DNA from 2 places in the Metabacillus sp. YM-086 genome. Region 2 is predicted to be linked to the other one. Evidence: riboswitches for the same ligand, from Rfam matches in the RefSeq annotation. Region 2 holds a riboswitch; the other holds the start of a gene.
The links. Region 2 has a riboswitch for cyclic di-GMP ahead of ACEWK1_RS11545 (EAL domain-containing protein). Riboswitches for the same ligand answer to the same signal wherever they lie in the genome.
Positions count from the first base shown of each region.

Region 1: linked by a shared signal. The riboswitch ahead of ACEWK1_RS06495 (hypothetical protein) and the one ahead of ACEWK1_RS11545 (EAL domain-containing protein) in region 2 are both predicted to bind cyclic di-GMP.

Region 1 is NZ_JBLUOI010000010.1:9,158-17,876, reverse strand. Features, by position in the region: gene ACEWK1_RS06500 (hypothetical protein) at 1-752, shown strand, start outside; gene ACEWK1_RS06495 (hypothetical protein) at 838-2,340, opposite strand; cyclic di-GMP riboswitch class I at 2,459-2,548, opposite strand; gene ACEWK1_RS06490 (N-acetylmuramoyl-L-alanine amidase) at 2,759-4,321, shown strand; gene ACEWK1_RS06485 (efflux RND transporter periplasmic adaptor subunit) at 4,877-6,124, opposite strand; gene ACEWK1_RS06480 (hypothetical protein) at 6,138-6,800, opposite strand; partial or broken gene ACEWK1_RS06475 (hypothetical protein) at 7,123-8,719, shown strand, end outside.
Region 2 is NZ_JBLUOI010000022.1:26,603-37,936, forward strand. Features, by position in the region: gene ACEWK1_RS11520 (peptide chain release factor 3) at 441-2,027, shown strand; gene ACEWK1_RS11525 (GNAT family N-acetyltransferase) at 2,129-2,569, shown strand; gene ACEWK1_RS11530 (DUF2198 family protein) at 2,582-2,815, shown strand; gene uvrB (excinuclease ABC subunit UvrB) at 3,176-5,161, shown strand; gene uvrA (excinuclease ABC subunit UvrA) at 5,169-8,045, shown strand; cyclic di-GMP riboswitch class I at 8,204-8,291, shown strand; gene ACEWK1_RS11545 (EAL domain-containing protein) at 8,364-9,074, shown strand; gene ACEWK1_RS11550 (methyl-accepting chemotaxis protein) at 9,278-10,966, shown strand.

The DNA.
Region 1 (8,719 bases), on a different contig from region 2:
ATAATCGACTTTTCAAAAGCAATATCGACGGCACTAATAAGGTGCAAGCTATCTCTCCTGAATGCGTAAGTTTTGCCATATACAATGATCAAATTTTTATTAAGCAAGTAGAAGATCTAGGAATTGGAGCTGATGAGAGAAGTGTTGATGGAATGGACATTTCACCAGTTATCGCAGATATTTATAGTCCAACCTCAGAAGAGCTTCTTTCTTTTCAACTAGTAGATGGTGATTATGTTTTACATTCACAATCCGTTTTCTACACTGAGCCAAAAAAAGAGCAAGAAACGGCAACAGAAGGTGGAGATTACTATGAAAGTGAAGCGTTTTATCAAGAGATTTATAAGTTATATGACGAGTTACTAGAAACACATAGAGGAGAGATTTCAATCTCAACACTTGAAGATGAAGAGTCAAAAAGATTAACAGGAGGAAATCAATACTTCCTAACAGGCCATATCTTAGGTTCAACGAAAACCTTACTATATGGATTAACAAATCAAAATGCTGATATGTTATCAAGAATTGTCTCAAATCCTGGCATGCTTGATCAGTTACTGGCGTATGAAGCGGCTTTTCGTTTTCCAAGTGACCATGAGGGAGGATATTACGACTATACAGTAGAGGTAGAAGGAAATAAAGTTCATGTGAAGAACAGCAGTGTTGAAGCAGATATTAATTTTGAAAAGATAGGCGATTCCTATTACTTTAAAGATATGAAGGTATCGAAGGTCATGATTGATACGAATTAATGGAAAAAGTATCGGTTATTCCGGCAGAAACTTGAAAAAAATGCTCTGTAGAATTTCTCTACAGAGCATTTTTCATAACGTGCTGTTAGCGATCAAGCTGCACATCATCTGATGGTTTGACAAAATAACCAGCACCAACATCGTAACGACCGTTGCTGTAGCCATATACACGAACCGGCTCATTTCGATCAAAGTATTTATAGAATGAACCATCTGGCTTGTACACCTTTAGATTGTATTCCTTACTCCAAACATGTCCTATATAAAATAGATTTACATTGGTTTTCTTCACATAATATCCACCACCAACATCGTAGCGATCACTTAACACTTTGTAAATGCGAAGACCTTCATGTTGTCTTAATTTACGATGCTTAGAACCATTTGGACTGTATAAATACTGGTCATTACTGCGAATTAACACACGGCCAATATGAGTATTAGCTGGTGGTGTAACAGTTAGTAGGTATTTACCTGTATGTCTTGTACTTGAACTACCATTATAGACTTTTAAGTAGTAAGTACCTGTTTCCAATTCAAGCGTGTTTTTATATTTTCCTGGTGTCACAGCACTTCCGTGAACATATTTTTCAAAAAGCGAGTTATTATTATAATCTAACATTTCGATATAAACAGTTGAGTCTACGTATGAAGATAAATCAATGCCTACTTTTCCAGGAACCGTAACATTCACTTTATAAACATCTACTTTATCATCCCAAGTAAGAAAACCTGTTTTTGTTTTGTTATAAGCAATTGACTCAGCTTCAACAATTCCATTGTTAGGTTCTGACTCATTGCTACCAGCTGAAGTGAAGGTTGTATTAAGAGTATATTTTCCTGTATGGCGGTTATTTGAGCTACCATTATAGACTTTCACATAATAAGTACCCTTATTCAAATCCTCAGAACGAATAAATTTAGCGGGATTTTTTGAACTGCCATTAACATAATGTTCAAATATTTCTTTGTTATTACTATCGATTAAAGAAATATAGGTATACGTGTCAACGTAAGAAGTTAAATTAAAATCAACTTGTCCAGATTTAGGAACAGTTATTTTAAAGAAGTCAAACTTATCATCCCATGCTAGAAACCCATTAACAGATTCGCTAAAAGCCAATTCTTGTGCTTCAACTGTTCCATTGTTAGGTTCAACCTCTGTACTCCCTGCTGATGTAAAGTTAGTGATAATTTTGTAAGAACCTGTGTGAACAGTATTTGAACTTCCATTATAGATCTTCAGGTGATAAGTGCCAGGTTCTACATCTTCCCAACGTGTGAATCTTCCAGGAGTAGAAGAGCTCCCGTACACATAATTATTAAAAATTTCCTTGTTATTGGAATCATAGAATTTAATGTATGCATAAGAATGCACATATGAAGTCAAATCAAAAGAAATACGTCCTGCTTCTGTAACATCGATCGTATAATCATTACTTTTTGTTTGTTCTGTTAAGCTTCCGGTTGTTTCTACATCAAATGGAAGTGTGTTCTCTGCTGCTTGTGCCTTTGTATCAAATTGAAATAAGCTAATAACAACTAAAACAGACAATATGGCTAGATTCTTTAAAATTTTACTATTCAAAGTAAGTTCCTCCTATAATCTAAGTTGAAATAAGTAATAAAAAGCGAGTAACCTTGCCAAAAACCCCCTTAAACATAAAAAAACACTATGACAGAATTTGGCCATAGTGCTTCCTTGCTATGGCAACCTGACGATCATAGCAGCTTGTGACTGCCTTAGACTCATGGCTTTGCGTCCTTACTTTTCAGTAAGTTTGCCTTTTTCATAGTATTTTTTTAGTGGTTGATTGATAAGTCTATTATACTATTTTTCTGGAAGAAGTGAAGATGTTATTGGAAAATAACTTCAAATTAAACTTAATTTCCCTACTGAACCTAGTGAATTTGGTGTGGAGTTTTCTGGGGAAATTACTATAAATTCCTTAATCTATTGCCGATACTATATATATGCAAAAAAAGTACGTCTGGAGAGAAGAAAAATGTACAAAAAGATAGGTAACATTCTTATTGCTATACTTTTAGTTGTGGTAATGCTACAACCAAATGCTAAAGCACAAGCCGCTGAATCCAAGGTCATCTGTATTGACCCAGGTCATCAACGAAAAGGTAATAATACGAAAGAACCAAACGCACCAGGGTCTAAAACAATGAAAGCTAAAGTATCTTCAGGAACACAAGGTGTTTCAACGAAAAAGCCTGAATATGTGCTAGTTCTAGAAATCTCTAAGAAGTTAGAAGCGAAGTTGAAAGAACGAGGCTATCAAGTTTATATGACGAGAACACACCATGATGTGAATTTAAGCAATGTGGATCGCGCGCAGTTTTGTAATGCAAAAAGTGCAGATTTAACAATCCGAGTTCATGCAGATGGAAGCACAAACAGAAATATAAGAGGTATTCATGTTTTATATCCATCAGGCTCATATACAAAAAGCATCAATGAAAAAAGTAAACTAGCAGCCACTCACATGATTAATGAAGTGATCAAGTCAACCAGTGCCAATAAGGCGAATGGCGACGGTTTATCACCGCGAACCGATATCACGGGCTTTAACTGGGCGAAACAGCCTGTTGTTCTTCCTGAAGTAGGATTTATGTCAAATCCAGAGGAAGACCAAAAACTATCAACAAATGCCTACCAAGAAAAGCTTGCAGAAGGAATGGCGAACGGAGTTGATCGCTTCTTTGGTTTGAATGGTTCTGCCTCAGCTGAAGGGGAAAAATTAATTCAGCAGTTAGCAGCCTATAACAAAGCAATTGAAGCTGGAGATATTAATAAGGTAAATACACTCTATGACTCTTTTACAAAGCAATTGAAAAATGTAGAAATGAAAATAGGTAAAGTCTCAGGTTCCTCTAATCGTGCTAACTTAAATGAACGCTATGTAAGGCCTGCAAAAATTGCAGTGGAGAGAACAATATTTGAGGTTTCGCAATATCGTTTATTACATGCGATTCAAGCAACTGTTAGTAAGGAGAACTACGCTCAAGCTATCAGTGAGACGAAGAAACTTGAACGTTTAAAGAAAAGAGCAATTGGCATTAAGCAGGCAGGTGGATATCAAGCGCTGCCTAGTAAGATAAATGCAGATTTAAGAAAAAATGAAGCGGAGACACAGGGTGCGTTGTTAATCCGTTTACTAAATAGATATAACCAAGCGATTAACAATGGAGATCTTTATGTAGTGGACGGCCAATATGATCAACTAACAGCACAGCTTCGCTTAACGGAAGTGAAAATTGGACAAGTTGGTGGAGCTTCAAATCGACAGGCATTAAATACTACCTATGTTAGACCTGCAAAAATTGCCGTAGAACGGACAATTTATGAAGTTTCGCAGCTTAGATTAATAGAAGTAATGCGGAAATTGACTGCCGAAAATCAGTTAGTGAAGGCTGAGGCAAATTTATCTGTCTTAGAACGTCTGAAAGGTAGAGCTGATGCGATTAAGCAGGTAGGTGGATATGAGTTACTGCCGGTAATGATTGAGGAAACATTGGAAGAAGTTGAGAAAGAAGTTCGGGTGATTGTTACACGCTGAATCATAACCAATAAGAAACCTGAGTTTCTACTATTAAGTAATTCGGTTTTCGAGTACAAAAGCTTAATTAGCATTCTTTTAACAGGATGGCAAAATTAGTGTCAGTGTGCGAGGAGATTGATGTACTGAAAGTGGCAGGGTTATGGTAGTTAAGACTCTCTGATGTTATTCATTGTTGATTTTTTCGAAGAAATACAGCAATTAATAGGCGGAAAAATTCCGGTTATAGTATACAATAGATGCTTAAAAGGCCGATATAAGCGGAAATATTCCGGCTAACTGCTCTCTATATAGCTAATTTTAAAGAATAAGTTCATATAAGCGGAGTAATTCCCCTTATTTTGTGAAAAATGCTGGTATTTCTCTATTTAGACGGAATTTTTCCGTTTATCTTTTGAAATTTAGTAAAAGTTCTATGCAAAATAATGTAAAAATGCTTGGAGTCACAATGTTCCAAGCATTTTTGCTAATCTAAGTGCGAATAGTAAAATTATTTCTAATTTTGCACTTCAAAAACTAAAACCCGAGTATCTCTTACATACTCGGGTTTTTTAATTATCTCTCCACCAAACCAATCAATATATATTTCCATACTTCACGAGAAGTAAAGTCCTTCAAAGCGGCCTTTGTAATCTGCTTCGGCTTCATTTCGGTTACAAAGCTAGTGTTAGTTTGAGGTGATTTCTCTGGACTGAGCATCGTAACTTCTCCAATGTCAGAACCTTTAACAATCTCCGTATAACCATCAAAACTCAAACCTTTTTCAACCGTTTTCTTCTTAATTTGTCCATCTTCATTTAACTGATAAACATAAGAAGTTTTCTTTCCATGAATTGCTCCATCACGTATTGCAGGTACTTCAATTGCTTCCGACGTTACAACAGAAACCGTTGTTTTTGTCCCGATTGGAGATGTTTCTGGCTGTTCAAGAATGCTTGCAACAAAGTTATACGCATTTTCCTGGTCAATTGTTGGTTCATTGACTGGATATGGATTGATTTTATCAAGTGTACCTTCGAGCTTCTTTTTCTCGCCAGAAGCAGTTGCAGTCAATTTCATACCAGTTTCAGCTTTTTTGAGTTGCTTTTCTGAAAATTCTCCTTCAATTGCTAATTCATTTGATGCGATTGTAATAATAGGGTTTCCGAGATTTTTATTAACTTCAACAACAACTCCGTCGATATTACTGACCATAGAGGCCGAATTTTCTTGTTCATTAATGTTGTCTAACTGATTTTCGTACTTCGTCTTTTGTTCTTCAAGCTTTCGTTTTTCAAGCTCCTGCTTATAAATTTCCTGCTCAATTGTGCTTTCAATCATTTCAGAGGATGCGTGTACATCAATCTTTAACCCATCTTCAAGAATAGAGTCTACCTCTATTTCAGATGTGGTCGTAGGGATGGAGCTTTGATAGTCTTCTAGAGAGTCAATGTAGTCTTCAACACCTTCTATTTCACCCTCAACCTGTGTGATTTCTGATTCGAGTGTTTCTTTCAAAGAATCGATTTCAGGTGATGTATATAAAAATAAAGGAGTTCCAATCGCCACTTCATCTCCTTCTTCTACAAGAAATTGCTGAAATTCAATGTTTTCCAGTGGAAGATATACATCCTGTTCTTCCTTCGGGACCAAGATCCCATCTGTTTCAAACGTCTCAACAATATCTCGTTCCTGTACTCGAGACCATTTTTCAACATGAACGGTATGCTGAACCTTACTATCGTCTTTAAAAATTAAATAAACGTTTGTTCCAATAAATCCAATTACCAAAACTGCTAATACAATACTTACCCATCTTTTCATATCTTCCACCTCCTTAGAATAATACAGGGATTTTAATGTATGCCATTAACCCTGTTAGTAGCCAAGTTATTAGGTAGAACAATATCAAAAGAGTAAGAGCTACATATCTATTTTTTTCACTAAGAGATGCTAAGTAATAGTATTGAAGCATTAATGCTACTAGATGAAACAATGTGATGGAACCGAAAAATGAGTTCCAATACTCATGTTCAAATGCGTATTGACTAAGTACACCAAAAGAAAAAGGATTGCTTACCAGATTTAGATCAAGTAGGACCAAAACTGGTATTGTTACAATTTGTCCAAGTAGTAGAAAAGCAAATCCAAACGATTGCACGATGACTACTTTTATATAAGGGATTTCTAGAAAGATCCAAAAAAATATGGAGGCAAACCAGATAAAAAGGGTTGGATACAGAATGCTAGAAATAAGCTTTCCGCCAAGTAATAGAAGTTTGCCAGATTCATATTCTGATAACGTATAATTTGTAATATTTCCAGAATAAGTTTCCGTTCCGATCCCGAAATATGTACTAGTTGCATAAGTGATTAAGCATAAAACATATAGCAAAATCAGTTTGGGGAAAACTCCTTTGATGGCTTCTGCTTTCTGTAGTTGATAAAGGCTGATTTGTGGTCTAAATAGCCCTTTCACTATGTTCAAATGGTAATTCATTTGTGTGCTCCTTTTAAAAATATGTCTATATTTGTATTCTAACTTAATTTGCAGAGAATGGAAAATAGGTTTCATTACCTATGCTGAAATTTTAATATAGTTTTTTAGATTGGATTCTTTAATGAGAAATTGTTACTTGCTAATTAATAATGATCGTGAAGCTCGTGTTGAATAATCCTTTTATACTATAAAAATTAGTGAGAAATCCTTTTAAAATACAATTTTACCAATTTTCTTCAAGAAAAATACATATTATTACACATGTATTGTATAAATGTGGTAATATGACTAGGTGGAAAATACTAGTATTGGAGTGTTTATTTTGAAGAAAAAGAAAAAAATGAAAAAACAACTCGTACAAGCAGCAGCAATTACAGCTTTAACTGGGGCGGCATTTGTAGCAGCTGGACCATCTGACGCATCTGCAGCAACCGATGTTTCAAAACTAGTCAAACAAGCCTATGATTCTTCCAATCAATTAAAAGGATACTACGATCTAAGTAAAGTAAAAAGTATCAGCCTTTCCAAAGAATTCGTCAATGCTTATGACAAAGCGAAGAAAGACATTGTAGTAGCTGAAAAAGCACTTGCAAACGTATCCGCAAATAAAAGTGCTCTTGTTGCTCAATTAGATGCAGCAAAAAATACTCAATCAAAAGCAGCAAGATTAATTGACGCAATCAAAGTTGGAGATGCTTTAACTGCGAAAACAAATGAATTAACACAATACATAAACGAAGATGTTATTGATGAAGATATGGTCGAAACATACCATGAATTATCAGCAGATATTAATAGAGCAGAACGTGTTTTTAGTAAAGTATACGGTGAACAAAACCGTGAACTAATCCGTGGGGAATTTCTTCTAGATGCAAAGATTGCTAGAGAATCAGTTATCTATGAAGTATCACGCTACACTTTACAAGACCTGATCACTCGACAGTTAGAAGAAGGAAAGGTTGCAGATGCTGAAGAAAACTTCGCAAAATTAGATCGCCTAGAAAAAAGAGCTGTTGAGATCAAAGCTGAAGGAAATAAACTTCACCCAGGAAAATACCCTGAATTAAAGAAAATGGCTGACTCTTTAAAAGAAGCTAAAGAAGTAATTGAAAGTGGCTTTACAATTACTGTAGAAGCAACTTCAACAGATGCTAGCAAGCCAACAATATACGGAGAAGATGAAGTTCAAACAATTGAAAAAGATGTCGTTGTTACAGTTCCTAAAGGTACATTCATTGAGCTTAAAAACCTTGAGGTCAAAGGAAATATCATCCTTAAAGGTGCAGACGCTTCAGCTGGTAAAGTTACATTAACAAATGTAAATGTAACAGGAAGTGTGAAAGTTGAGGAACAAAAGGTTGTATCAACAACTAAAGGAATCTCAAGTATTTTAGATATACCAGTGCCTATTCAATTAATCCTTGGAAAATCTAGCATCATAGGTGAACTAGTGCTTAATCAAAGTGCAAATATCACAGCAGAAACTGGCGTGAAAATTCCGTCCTTAGTAATCAGCCCTGCTCAAGATCTTGGAATTGTTTCCTTAAATGGAGATCTATCATCTTCTAAGGTAACAGTAGGCGGACAAGGTGCAGAGGTTAAATTAGGTGCAAGCGCTAAAGTATTAGAAATGATTCTTAATGCTAAAGCAACAATCGATGCAGAAAATGGTGCATTATTACAATCTCTTCAAGTTGAGACGAAAGATAAAAATTCTCTGGTTCTGTTAAAAGGGGATTTATCTTCTACACTTGTAAAAATAATTAATAGTAATGCTGCAATTTCAATTGCAGAGAATGCAGTTGTTAAGAAGATTGAGAAGGATAAGTCGGTAACAGAGGAGATTGTTATTGATAATAAAGGTCGAGTTGAGGATTCGGATGGGGTTGAGGTACCGGGGAATACGCCTTTGCCGCCGG
Region 2 (11,334 bases):
TGTATGCTTTTGCATAGCTAGTCAGGTTAAAACCATTCGTAAGATCCAGAAAAAGGGAAATTTAATATGAATGGAGCTTAAAATTGTAGTTATTTTCCATTTATGTATCCTTTTTAAGTGAAAAAGTGAAAAAAGCATACGTAAACGAGAAATGTGTATGCTTTAGCTTAGGTAACAGTTTAATCAATAAGTAAATGCAATGACAAAACTCAATATAAAAACATAAAGTGACCATCAAAACAATATGAGGATTGATGGTCATTTCAGATTATATTTATATATGTTTCGGTAGTTTACGGAAACCCGCAACCTTTATTGGCAGCTTTTTTTGTGGTGAATAAACTAACTACGAAATCCCTTTGCCATAAACAACAAATTGTTCTTTCATCTGCTTTGTAGTATATTTGAAGCACGAATTTATTTAAAAGAGGTTATTGCTAATGAGCTTACAACAAGAAATAAATAAACGACGTACGTTTGCCATCATCTCTCACCCGGATGCTGGGAAAACAACGTTAACAGAAAAACTACTTTTCTTTGGTCAAATCATTCGTTCAACAGGGACGGTTAAAGGAAAAAAATCGGGTAAATTTGCTGCATCAGACTGGATGGAGATCGAGAAAAAACGTGGAATCTCGGTTACTTCAAGTGTTATGAGTTTCCCGTATCATGATTTTCACGTGAATATCCTAGATACACCAGGACACGAAGATTTTAGTGAAGACACATATCGTACGTTAACAGCCGTTGACAGTGTTGTCATGATTATCGATTCAACCAAAGGTGTTGAGCCGCAAACGATTAAGCTTTTTAAAGTATGTCGGATGAGAGGTATTCCGATTTTTACGTTTATTAATAAGCTTGACCGTGAAGGACGAGATCCGTTAGAGCTTCTTTCAGAAATTGAGGAAGTGCTTGGAATCGAGTCATATCCAATGAATTGGCCGGTCGGAAGCGGTAAACGTTTCTTAGGTATACATGATCGGTTTAATAAGCAATTTGTTCGTTTTAAAGGTGATGAAGAGGAAGAGATACTTTCTCTAGACGACCTTGCTAACACGGATATTGAAGAAAATCCTATTTATCAAGATACATTAGGTGAGCTGGAGTTACTTGAGGAAGCAGGAAATGAATTCACATCGGAGCGAGTGGAAAAAGGAGAGCTTACACCAGTATTCTTTGGTAGTGCCCTTGCAAACTTTGGTGTGCAAACATTTTTTGATACATTCCTTCAATTTGCTGCACAACCACAGCCTCGTAAAACAGATCAAGGCTTAATTGAGCCGGAAAAAGATCAGTTCTCAGGCTATATTTTCAAAATCCAAGCGAATATGAATCCGGCTCACCGTGATCGTATTGCGTTTTTCCGTGTGTGCTCAGGAAAATTTGAACGTGGCATGAGTGTTAATTTAAGCAGAACGAACAAAACGATTAAGTTAAATCAAACACAAGCCTTTATGGCAAAGGATCGCGATACAGTAGATGAAGCGTATCCTGGGGATATCATCGGAATTTATGATCCAAACATTTACCAAATTGGTGATACGTTAATTGGCGGAAAGGATTCGTATCAATATGAAGAACTTCCGCAATTCCCACCAGAATTGTTCAAACGAGTGCAAGCGAAAAACGTGATGAAGGCAAAGCAGTTCCGTAAAGGAATTGAGCAGCTTGTTCAAGAAGGGGCCATTCAGCTTTATCGTCAGGAAATGAATGATTCCATTATTCTAGGTGCTGTTGGTCAGCTGCAATTTGAGGTATTTGAATACCGTATGAAAGCTGAGTATAACGTTGATATCGAATTTACTCCACTAGGTGAACGAATTCCAAGATGGATTAAAAGTGAAAAGTTTGATAAACGCTTCTTTGATTCAAGAAGTATGCTTGTTCGCGACCGTTATGGTGCATACGCAGTTCTATTTGAAAATGAATTCACTTTACGCTATTTCTTAGAAAATCAAAAAGACATTGAGCTAGTCGACTTATTAGAAGAAAACGACTATCAAGGTGTAACATCACAAAAGTAAGGTTGAAGGCTAATTCCTCAAGGGGATTAGTCTTTTTGTGGTTTTTTGACAATTTTCCATGATATGATGAAAGCATAGATAAGGGAATAGAGGGAAAGCAATTGAATATTCTAAAAGTGACTTTAAATGAATTAGACCAAGTATCACAGTTATTCAATCAATACAGAATGTTTTACGGACAAGCATCAAATCTTGAAGGTGCAAAAGAATTTATAAAAGAGCGAATCGAAAATAATGAGTCTGTTATCTTCTTAGCAATGGAAAACGATTCTCCAGCTGGGTTTGTTCAGCTTTATCCGATTTTTACATCAGTAGGTATGAATCGCAAATGGCTATTAAACGATTTATTCGTTGCCGAAGATTATCGCCGTCATGGAGTAGGAAAAGCACTGATGAATAAAGCAAAGGATCTTGCAGTCGAAACAAGGGCCGCGGGCATTCTTTTAGAAACAACAAAAGACAATGTAAAAGCACAGGCTCTTTATGAAAGCTTAGGCTATGAAAAAGAAGATGCTGTTTATTTTTACAATTTATCAATTTAACAGGAGATTTATATGGTAATTAAAATTATTTTAGCCATCTTTATGCCATTTCTTCTTGTGCTACTGTTTACACGTGTCAGCTATAATCACTATGTAGGAACAGCCCTAACTGCGGCATTGTTAACAGCCTCTTACATAAAAGGCTACACACACGGTCCAAGCATTTATTTTATTGACATCGTATCACTAGGAGTAGGCTTCTTCTATGCGAAAAAAATGAAGGATAACCTACATAAGAAGAAATAGGTTTGAGGTTGAACAAAAAAAGAAATACTGAAAAGAAAAAGGGCTGCTCTGTATGCTCTTTTTTCTTTGGTTGCAAATTTGACTTTGAAAGTTGCAAAAATGAATTACTTACATAAACTTGTTTTTTATTATAGGAAGACTTATACGTAACAATTGTTCTTTTTGAATAATTTTTATAAAACTATATTGTCTGGAGCGCAATGGAACGACCGTGTTTTTATGTGAGCTAAATTAACAGCCCGAATACAAATATGAATTATAATTTAAATTAAACACGAACTTTAGTTCGTATTTTTGGCGATTTTCCACACAAATGTGGTAAACTATTGATATTGACATTTTCTGAATGGAGGCTTATGCGTGAGCGAGCAATTTGAATTAGTCTCAAAATACAAGCCGCAAGGTGATCAACCTAAAGCAATTCAAGCATTAGTTGAGGGAATAAAACAAGGAAAAAAGCATCAAACACTACTAGGTGCAACAGGCACAGGTAAAACCTTTACCGTCTCTAATCTAATAAAAGAAGTAAATAAACCCACATTAGTTATTGCCCATAACAAAACATTAGCAGGGCAGCTATACAGCGAGTTTAAAGACTTTTTCCCCAATAATGCAGTTGAGTATTTTGTTAGTTACTATGATTATTATCAGCCAGAGGCATATGTTCCACAAACGGATACATTTATTGAAAAAGATGCCAGCATTAATGATGAAATAGATAAACTTCGTCACTCTGCAACATCCTCTCTTTTTGAACGAAACGATGTCATCATCATTGCCAGTGTTTCTTGTATTTACGGCCTCGGTTCGCCAGAGGAATATAAGGAGCTAGTGGTTTCATTAAGAACAGGGATGGAAATTGAACGAAATCAGCTCTTAAGAAGATTGGTAGATGTTCAATACGAGCGAAATGATATTGATTTCCGAAGAGGAACGTTCCGTGTTCGCGGTGATGTGGTGGAAATCTTTCCAGCATCTCGGGATGAACAATGCATTCGGGTAGAGTTTTTTGGAGATGAAATTGACCGAATCCGTGAAGTGGATGCTTTAACAGGAGAAATCATGGGAGAGCGCGAGCATGTGGCCATTTTCCCGGCATCTCACTTCGTTACAAGAGAAGAAAAAATGGAGAAAGCCATTAAAAATATCGAAGCAGAGCTAGAGGAACGTTTAGAGGAAATGCGTGAAAATGGTAAGCTGCTAGAGGCTCAGCGCCTTGAGCAAAGAACGAGATATGACTTAGAAATGATGAGGGAAATGGGCTTTTGCTCCGGTATCGAAAACTACTCTCGTCACCTAACACTTCGCCCATCAGGATCCACTCCTTATACGTTACTAGATTTCTTTCCTGAAGATTCACTGATTGTTATTGATGAGTCACATGTTACATTGCCGCAAATTCGGGGTATGTTTAATGGTGACCAGGCCCGTAAACAGGTGCTAGTGGACCATGGATTCCGGCTACCATCTGCAATGGATAACCGTCCTCTTAGATTTGAAGAATTCGAAAAGCATATTGAAAACATTGTGTATGTATCTGCTACTCCCGGTCCTTATGAAATGGACCATTCACCTGAGATGATTGAGCAGATTATCCGCCCGACAGGACTATTAGATCCTACGATTGATATTCGTCCAATTGAAGGACAAATCGATGATTTAATTGGCGAAATTCACGCAAGAGTTGAAAAAAATCAACGTGTCCTCATTACAACTCTAACGAAAAAAATGTCTGAGGATCTAACAAACTACCTTAAAGAAATCGGGATTAAAGTAAACTACTTACATTCAGAAATAAAAACATTAGAGCGGATTGAAATCATCCGAGAACTTCGTCTTGGCAAATATGATGTTCTTGTTGGAATCAACCTACTGAGAGAGGGCTTGGATATTCCAGAGGTTTCGCTTGTAGCTATTCTTGACGCAGACAAGGAAGGCTTCTTAAGATCAGAACGTTCTCTTATCCAAACAATCGGTCGTGCAGCCCGTAACGCAGAGGGACATGTTATTATGTACGCCGATAAAATCACAAATTCGATGGAAATTGCACTTAATGAGACTAAGCGTCGTCGTGAAATTCAGATAGAATTTAATGAAAAGCATGGAATCACTCCTCAAACTATTCAAAAAGAAATTCGTGACGTTATTCGTGCAACAACTGCTGCTGAAACTCCTGAAGAGTACGAGGCAACAGCTGCGAGTAAGTTAACGAAATTAACGAAGAAAGAACGAGATAAAGTGATAGCTGAAATGGAAAATGAAATGAAGGAAGCAGCCAAATCGTTGAACTTTGAACGAGCTGCTGAGCTGCGTGATTTGATTTTAGAGTTAAAAGCGGAAGGATGAAGCGATAATGGCAATGGAACATATTGTTGTGAAGGGAGCACGTGCCCACAACTTAAAAAACATAGATGTAACCATTCCGCGTGACAAGCTTGTGGTGCTTACCGGGCTATCTGGATCCGGTAAGTCTTCACTCGCATTTGATACGATTTATGCTGAAGGACAACGTCGCTATGTAGAGTCTTTGTCAGCATATGCTCGTCAGTTTTTAGGGCAAATGGATAAGCCTGATGTTGATGCGATTGAAGGATTATCACCAGCTATTTCAATTGACCAAAAAACAACTAGCCGAAACCCACGATCAACGGTTGGGACTGTAACGGAAATTTATGACTATTTGCGTCTTCTCTTCGCAAGAGTCGGGCGTCCCACATGTCCGATTCATGACATTGAAATATCGTCCCAAACCATTGAACAAATGGTTGATCGTATTCTAGAGTATCCAGAGCGAACAAAGCTACAGGTTCTTGCTCCAGTTGTGTCAGGTCGTAAGGGAACGCATGTTAAAGTGTTCGAGGACATTAAAAAACAAGGCTATGTCCGTGTAAGAATAGACGGAGAAATGCAGGAATTATCGGAAGAAATTTCTTTAGAAAAAAATAAAAAGCATTCGATTGAGGTTGTAATAGACCGTATTGTTGTAAAAGAAGGTGTTGCTTCACGACTTGCTGATTCATTAGAAACAGCTTTAGGTCTTGGAGAAGGAAGAGTCATTATCGACGTGATTGGTGAAGAAGAGCTGCTTTTCAGTGAGCATCATGCCTGCCCGCAATGTGGTTTCTCAATTGGTGAGCTTGAGCCAAGAATGTTCTCGTTTAACAGCCCGTTTGGAGCATGTCCAGAATGTGATGGTCTCGGTTCAAAGCTTAAAGTGGATTTAGATCTTGTTATTCCTAATAAAGATTTAACCTTGAAACAGCATGCGATTGCTCCATGGGAACCAACTAGTTCTCAATATTATCCGCAAATGCTTGAAGCAGTTTGCAATCATTATGGAATTGATATGGATATTCCAGTAAAGGACATTCCAAAGCACCTACTAGATAAAATCCTTTACGGCAGCGATGGCGAGGAAATATATTTCCGTTATGAAAATGATTTCGGACAAATTCGAGAAAATTATATTCAGTTCGAAGGCGTTATTCGCAATGTAGAAAGACGTTACAAAGAAACGAGCTCTGATTTTATCCGTGAGCAAATGGAGAAATACATGGGACAGCAAAACTGTCCAACATGTAAGGGGCATCGTTTGAAAAAGGAATCTCTAGCTGTGTTAATTCAGGGTAACCATGTTGGAGAGCTAACAAAGCTGTCTGTTCAGGATTCACTTAAATTCTTTCAAAATTTATCTCTAACAGAAAAAGAAATGACGATTGCAAATTTGATTTTAAAAGAGATTAGCGAGCGGTTAGGTTTCTTAAATAATGTTGGCTTAGATTATTTAACATTAAATCGTGCAGCTGGAACCCTATCTGGAGGAGAAGCGCAGCGAATTCGTCTTGCCACTCAAATTGGCTCACGTTTAACAGGTGTTTTATACATACTTGATGAGCCATCAATTGGACTTCATCAACGTGATAATGACCGTCTCATTCAGACACTACAAAATATGCGTGATATCGGAAATACACTAATTGTTGTTGAACATGATGAAGATACAATGATTGCTGCCGATTATTTAATTGATATTGGTCCTGGAGCAGGCATTCATGGTGGACAGGTTATTTCGGCAGGCACACCTGAAGAAGTCATGAGTGATGAAAACTCATTAACTGGACAATATTTATCAGGGAAAAAGTTTATTCCTTTACCATACGAGCGTAAAAAACCTGATGGTCGATATATTGAAATTAAAGGTGCAAAAGAAAATAACCTACGTAATGTAAATGTGAAATTCCCGCTAGGGATGTTTATCGCTGTTACTGGTGTTTCAGGATCAGGTAAAAGTACATTAGTCAATGAAGTACTGCATAAATCTCTGGCGCAAAAGCTTCATAATGCTAAGGCGAAGCCAGGTGAGCACAAAGAAATTAAGGGAATTGAACAACTTGAAAAGGTCATTGATATTGATCAATCACCGATCGGTCGGACACCGCGATCGAATCCTGCAACATATACAGGTGTATTTGATGACATACGTGATGTGTTTGCAACAACAAATGAGGCAAAGGTTAGAGGCTATAAAAAAGGCCGCTTCAGCTTCAATGTTAAAGGTGGACGTTGTGAAGCCTGCCGTGGAGATGGAATTATTAAAATTGAAATGCACTTCCTACCTGATGTGTATGTCCCATGTGAAGTTTGTCATGGGAAACGATACAACCGTGAAACATTGGAAGTTACCTACAAAGGGAAAAACATTTCTGATATCTTAGAAATGACAGTCGAAGATGCAGTAACGTTTTTCGAAAATATTCCTAAGATTAAACGAAAGTTGCAAACGATTTTTGATGTAGGCCTTGGTTACATTACTCTTGGTCAACCCGCAACGACACTTTCCGGTGGGGAAGCACAGAGGGTGAAACTTGCATCAGAACTGCACCGACGTTCAACAGGTAAATCACTCTACATCCTTGATGAACCGACAACTGGCTTACATGTTGATGATATCGCAAGACTCTTAAAAGTTCTTCAACGCCTAGTGGATAATGGTGATACCGTTCTTGTCATCGAGCATAATCTTGATGTTATTAAAGGTACCGATTATATTGTTGATCTTGGTCCTGAAGGTGGAGACAAAGGTGGTCAGATCGTAGGCTTTGGTACACCAGAGGATATTATGAATAACGAACAATCTTATACAGGTAAATATTTAAAGCCAATTATAGAGCGCGATCGTGAGCGAATGAGAAATCTGATTAAAGAAAAAGAAGAAGTAGCGCAAAGTTAATTTGGTTAATTTGAGGTGAGGCTGAATGATATGTTCAGCCTCTTTTTCTATTTTTCATATCTAAGAAGTAGAGTTAATATAGCAAATGGGAAAAATGTCATTATTTGTCGAACGGTTGGTGAAATTGTAATAATTTGTTGTGGTATAATAGACCTACAAAATGATAAAGGCAAACTTATTGAAAGATAAGGGCGCAAAGCCAAGGACCTAAGGTAGATCATCTACTATGGTAGCCTAGCCGCCGGAGAATATTTTACTATTGTAAAGTGAGCGAGTATTCTTCTCGTTCACTTTTTTTCTAACAAAGGGGGGATTTACGTGACGATCAACGAAGGAAACATCTATCATCATTTTCAACCTATTTTTTCATTAAAGGATAAGAAAAGGATTGGTTATGAGGGACTTCTAAGATCTACTGATTTTTCTAATCCGGAATTATTTTTTCAACAAGCAATCATAAACAATCAATTATATCAACTAGATACTCAGTCCGTTTACAAAGCTCTTAAAATGTTTCGCCCGAATGAATCAAAAGAAAAGCTATTTCTAAACATTTTTCCATCAACTATTTTTCATCATGAATTTCTGGATTTCATAAACAAGCTAGCTACAGAAAAGTTGCTATCCAATCGAAATATCACATTTGAATTATCAGAGGTTGAGACTGTTAGAGATCTTGCACAATTAAAAGAGAGAATTGCTATTTTAAGAAATTCTGGTATTAGTATTGCATTTGATGATGTAGGAAAGGGTAAAGCGTATATACAAGATATTATTGAGCTTGACCCCGAATATATAAAACTCGATCGCTATTTTTCCCAAGATTTGCACCGGTCAGAAAAAAAACAAGCATTTATCTATTTAATATTAGAGTATTGCAGACGATATAATAATACTGTCATTCTCGAAGGCATAGAAACAGTGGAAGACTTACAGATAGCTCAAAGCCTATCCGTTCCATTAGGCCAAGGCTTTTTACTAGGGAGACCGCAGTTATTAACCAATTATGCTGATGTTAGTAATGGCTAATAAGAAAACCTGAGAATAATATTAGGAAAGAATAGCGACCCTGTTACTTTATAATATTTAGTTTTGTATAAGGAAGAGATATTGGTATAAGGGTAGCGATCCTGCCACTTGCTAATAACGCGTTTAATTCCAAGATGTACATGCTTGGATTAAAGGTGTTTTTTTGTTTTTTACTAAATCAGACAAAAGGAGATATTTACATCATGAAATTAACAATCAAACGGAAATTAATAGGAAGCTTCCTAATCGTCTCATTGATCTTTGGGATCTCTTCATATGTGTCATATTCCAATATGAAGCAGTCAAATGAATCATACAATTATATTGTTGAAACTGTTACTGAGATACGTGCAATTACTCAATCGATTCAAACCGATTCAGCGCTACAATCAGGATATTATCGTGCATTTTTACTATATGGTGATAATAGCTATCGAGACAAAATGAATGAAGCAAATGATCGTATTAATGCGGCAATTTTAAAAGGGAAAGAATTATCCACTTTGCAGGAAACGGTTGATCGTTTAAATTCAATTGAGAACTCGAATATTGAGTTTAGAGAAAAGGCAAATCAAATTCTGGATGAAAGTTTGGTTGATAAAGAGAAAGCTATTGATAAGGGACTAGCGCAAATTGTTCCTATAAGCACTCGTCTAACAGAAGATACCCTTTCAATGCATAATTGGTTAAAAGAAATATTAGATGTTCGATATAAGGAAACACATGAATCATCAGATAACGCAAGAGTGAAAGTAGTGATTTTAAGTGTTTTTGCCCTATTATTTGCTATTGCATGTGGTGTTGTTATTTCCATCCTCATATCACGACCTGTTGTAAAATTAGGAAACATGGCAAAGCAAGTAGCAGATGGAGATTTAAACGTAGAAAAATTAAAGATTAAGAGTAGAGATGAAATCTATTATCTAAACGAGTCTTTTGAACAAATGACAGATAATTTACGGGAAATGATTAGTTCGATTTCTACAAGCTCTGATCAAGTAGCGGCATCAGCAGAGCAATTGAATGCAAGTGCGGAACAATCAAGTAGAGCATCAGAAACTGTTTCATCTGCAATTCAGGAGATTTCAAGTGGGGCTGAAGAAACCACAACAAAATTAGAAAGCAACACAACTTCATTACAAGAGGTTTTACAAGGAATTCAACATATTTCTGAAAGCTCAGCAAATGTGTCTGAACTATCACGAAAAACAACAAAAGAAGCCGAGGAAGGTGGAACGTTTGTTGAAAATAATTTGGCACAAATGAAGTTTATCTCTGAGTCTATTAGTCGTTCAAACGAAAAAGTGACCTCATTATCAAAACGATCAAAAGAAATTGGCTCGATATTAGATGTGATCAGCGGTATTGCTGAACAAACAAATTTATTAGCATTAAATGCAGCGATTGAAGCGGCTAGAGCTGGTGAGCATGGTAAAGGTTTTGCAGTTGTTGCAGATGAGGTGAGAAAATTAGCTGAGCAATCACAAGTGTCTACAAAAAGTATTGCAGAGTTAATTGCCTTAGTCCAAAAAGATACTGATGAATCAGTGAACATCATGAATGAAGTTGTCACGAATGTTGAGGAAGGGGTAAAAGTATCAGAACAAACATCTGATAAGTTCACGCAAATCCTTTCTAGTACAAGAAATATGACACCACAAATTGAACAGGTAACAGCAACTGTTCAACAAATATCGGCTAGCATTGATGAAATTACCAATTCAGCTATGGAAATATCTCAACTCTCCCAAGCTAATGCGGCAAGCTCTGAAGAGGTAGCAGCTTCAGCTGAAGAACAATTGGCTTCGATGGAAGAAATTGATGCATCAGCTCAAGCTCTAGCGCAAATGGCAGAGGAATTAAAGGTAGTTGTCAATAAATTTAAATTATAATTTAGCAGTAGATAGGAAAATAGTGAGATAAAAAGCAGGTTCTAAAAATGGTATAATATAACAAGTTACTATGCAGGGGTTGGGCTGCGGTGGTTACTCCCGGGGCAGATCGGGGGTGATGCCTTGTACATCACGCGTGAAGAGTTGGATACGATGATTGCATTTGCCGCTCTGGTCGTTTCGATTATAGCCGCAACAGGAAACAGCGGAAATAAAAACGACTAGCCCACCCTGACATTTGGCGATGAAGGAAGTGAGCTAATCGTATTATGTTCTACAAGCCTCAGCCACCGCAACTTGCACTGCGGAGTAACTGAAACAATGAAAGGCGGTTGGTGTACGTTCACCAATCGTCTTTTAGTATATGT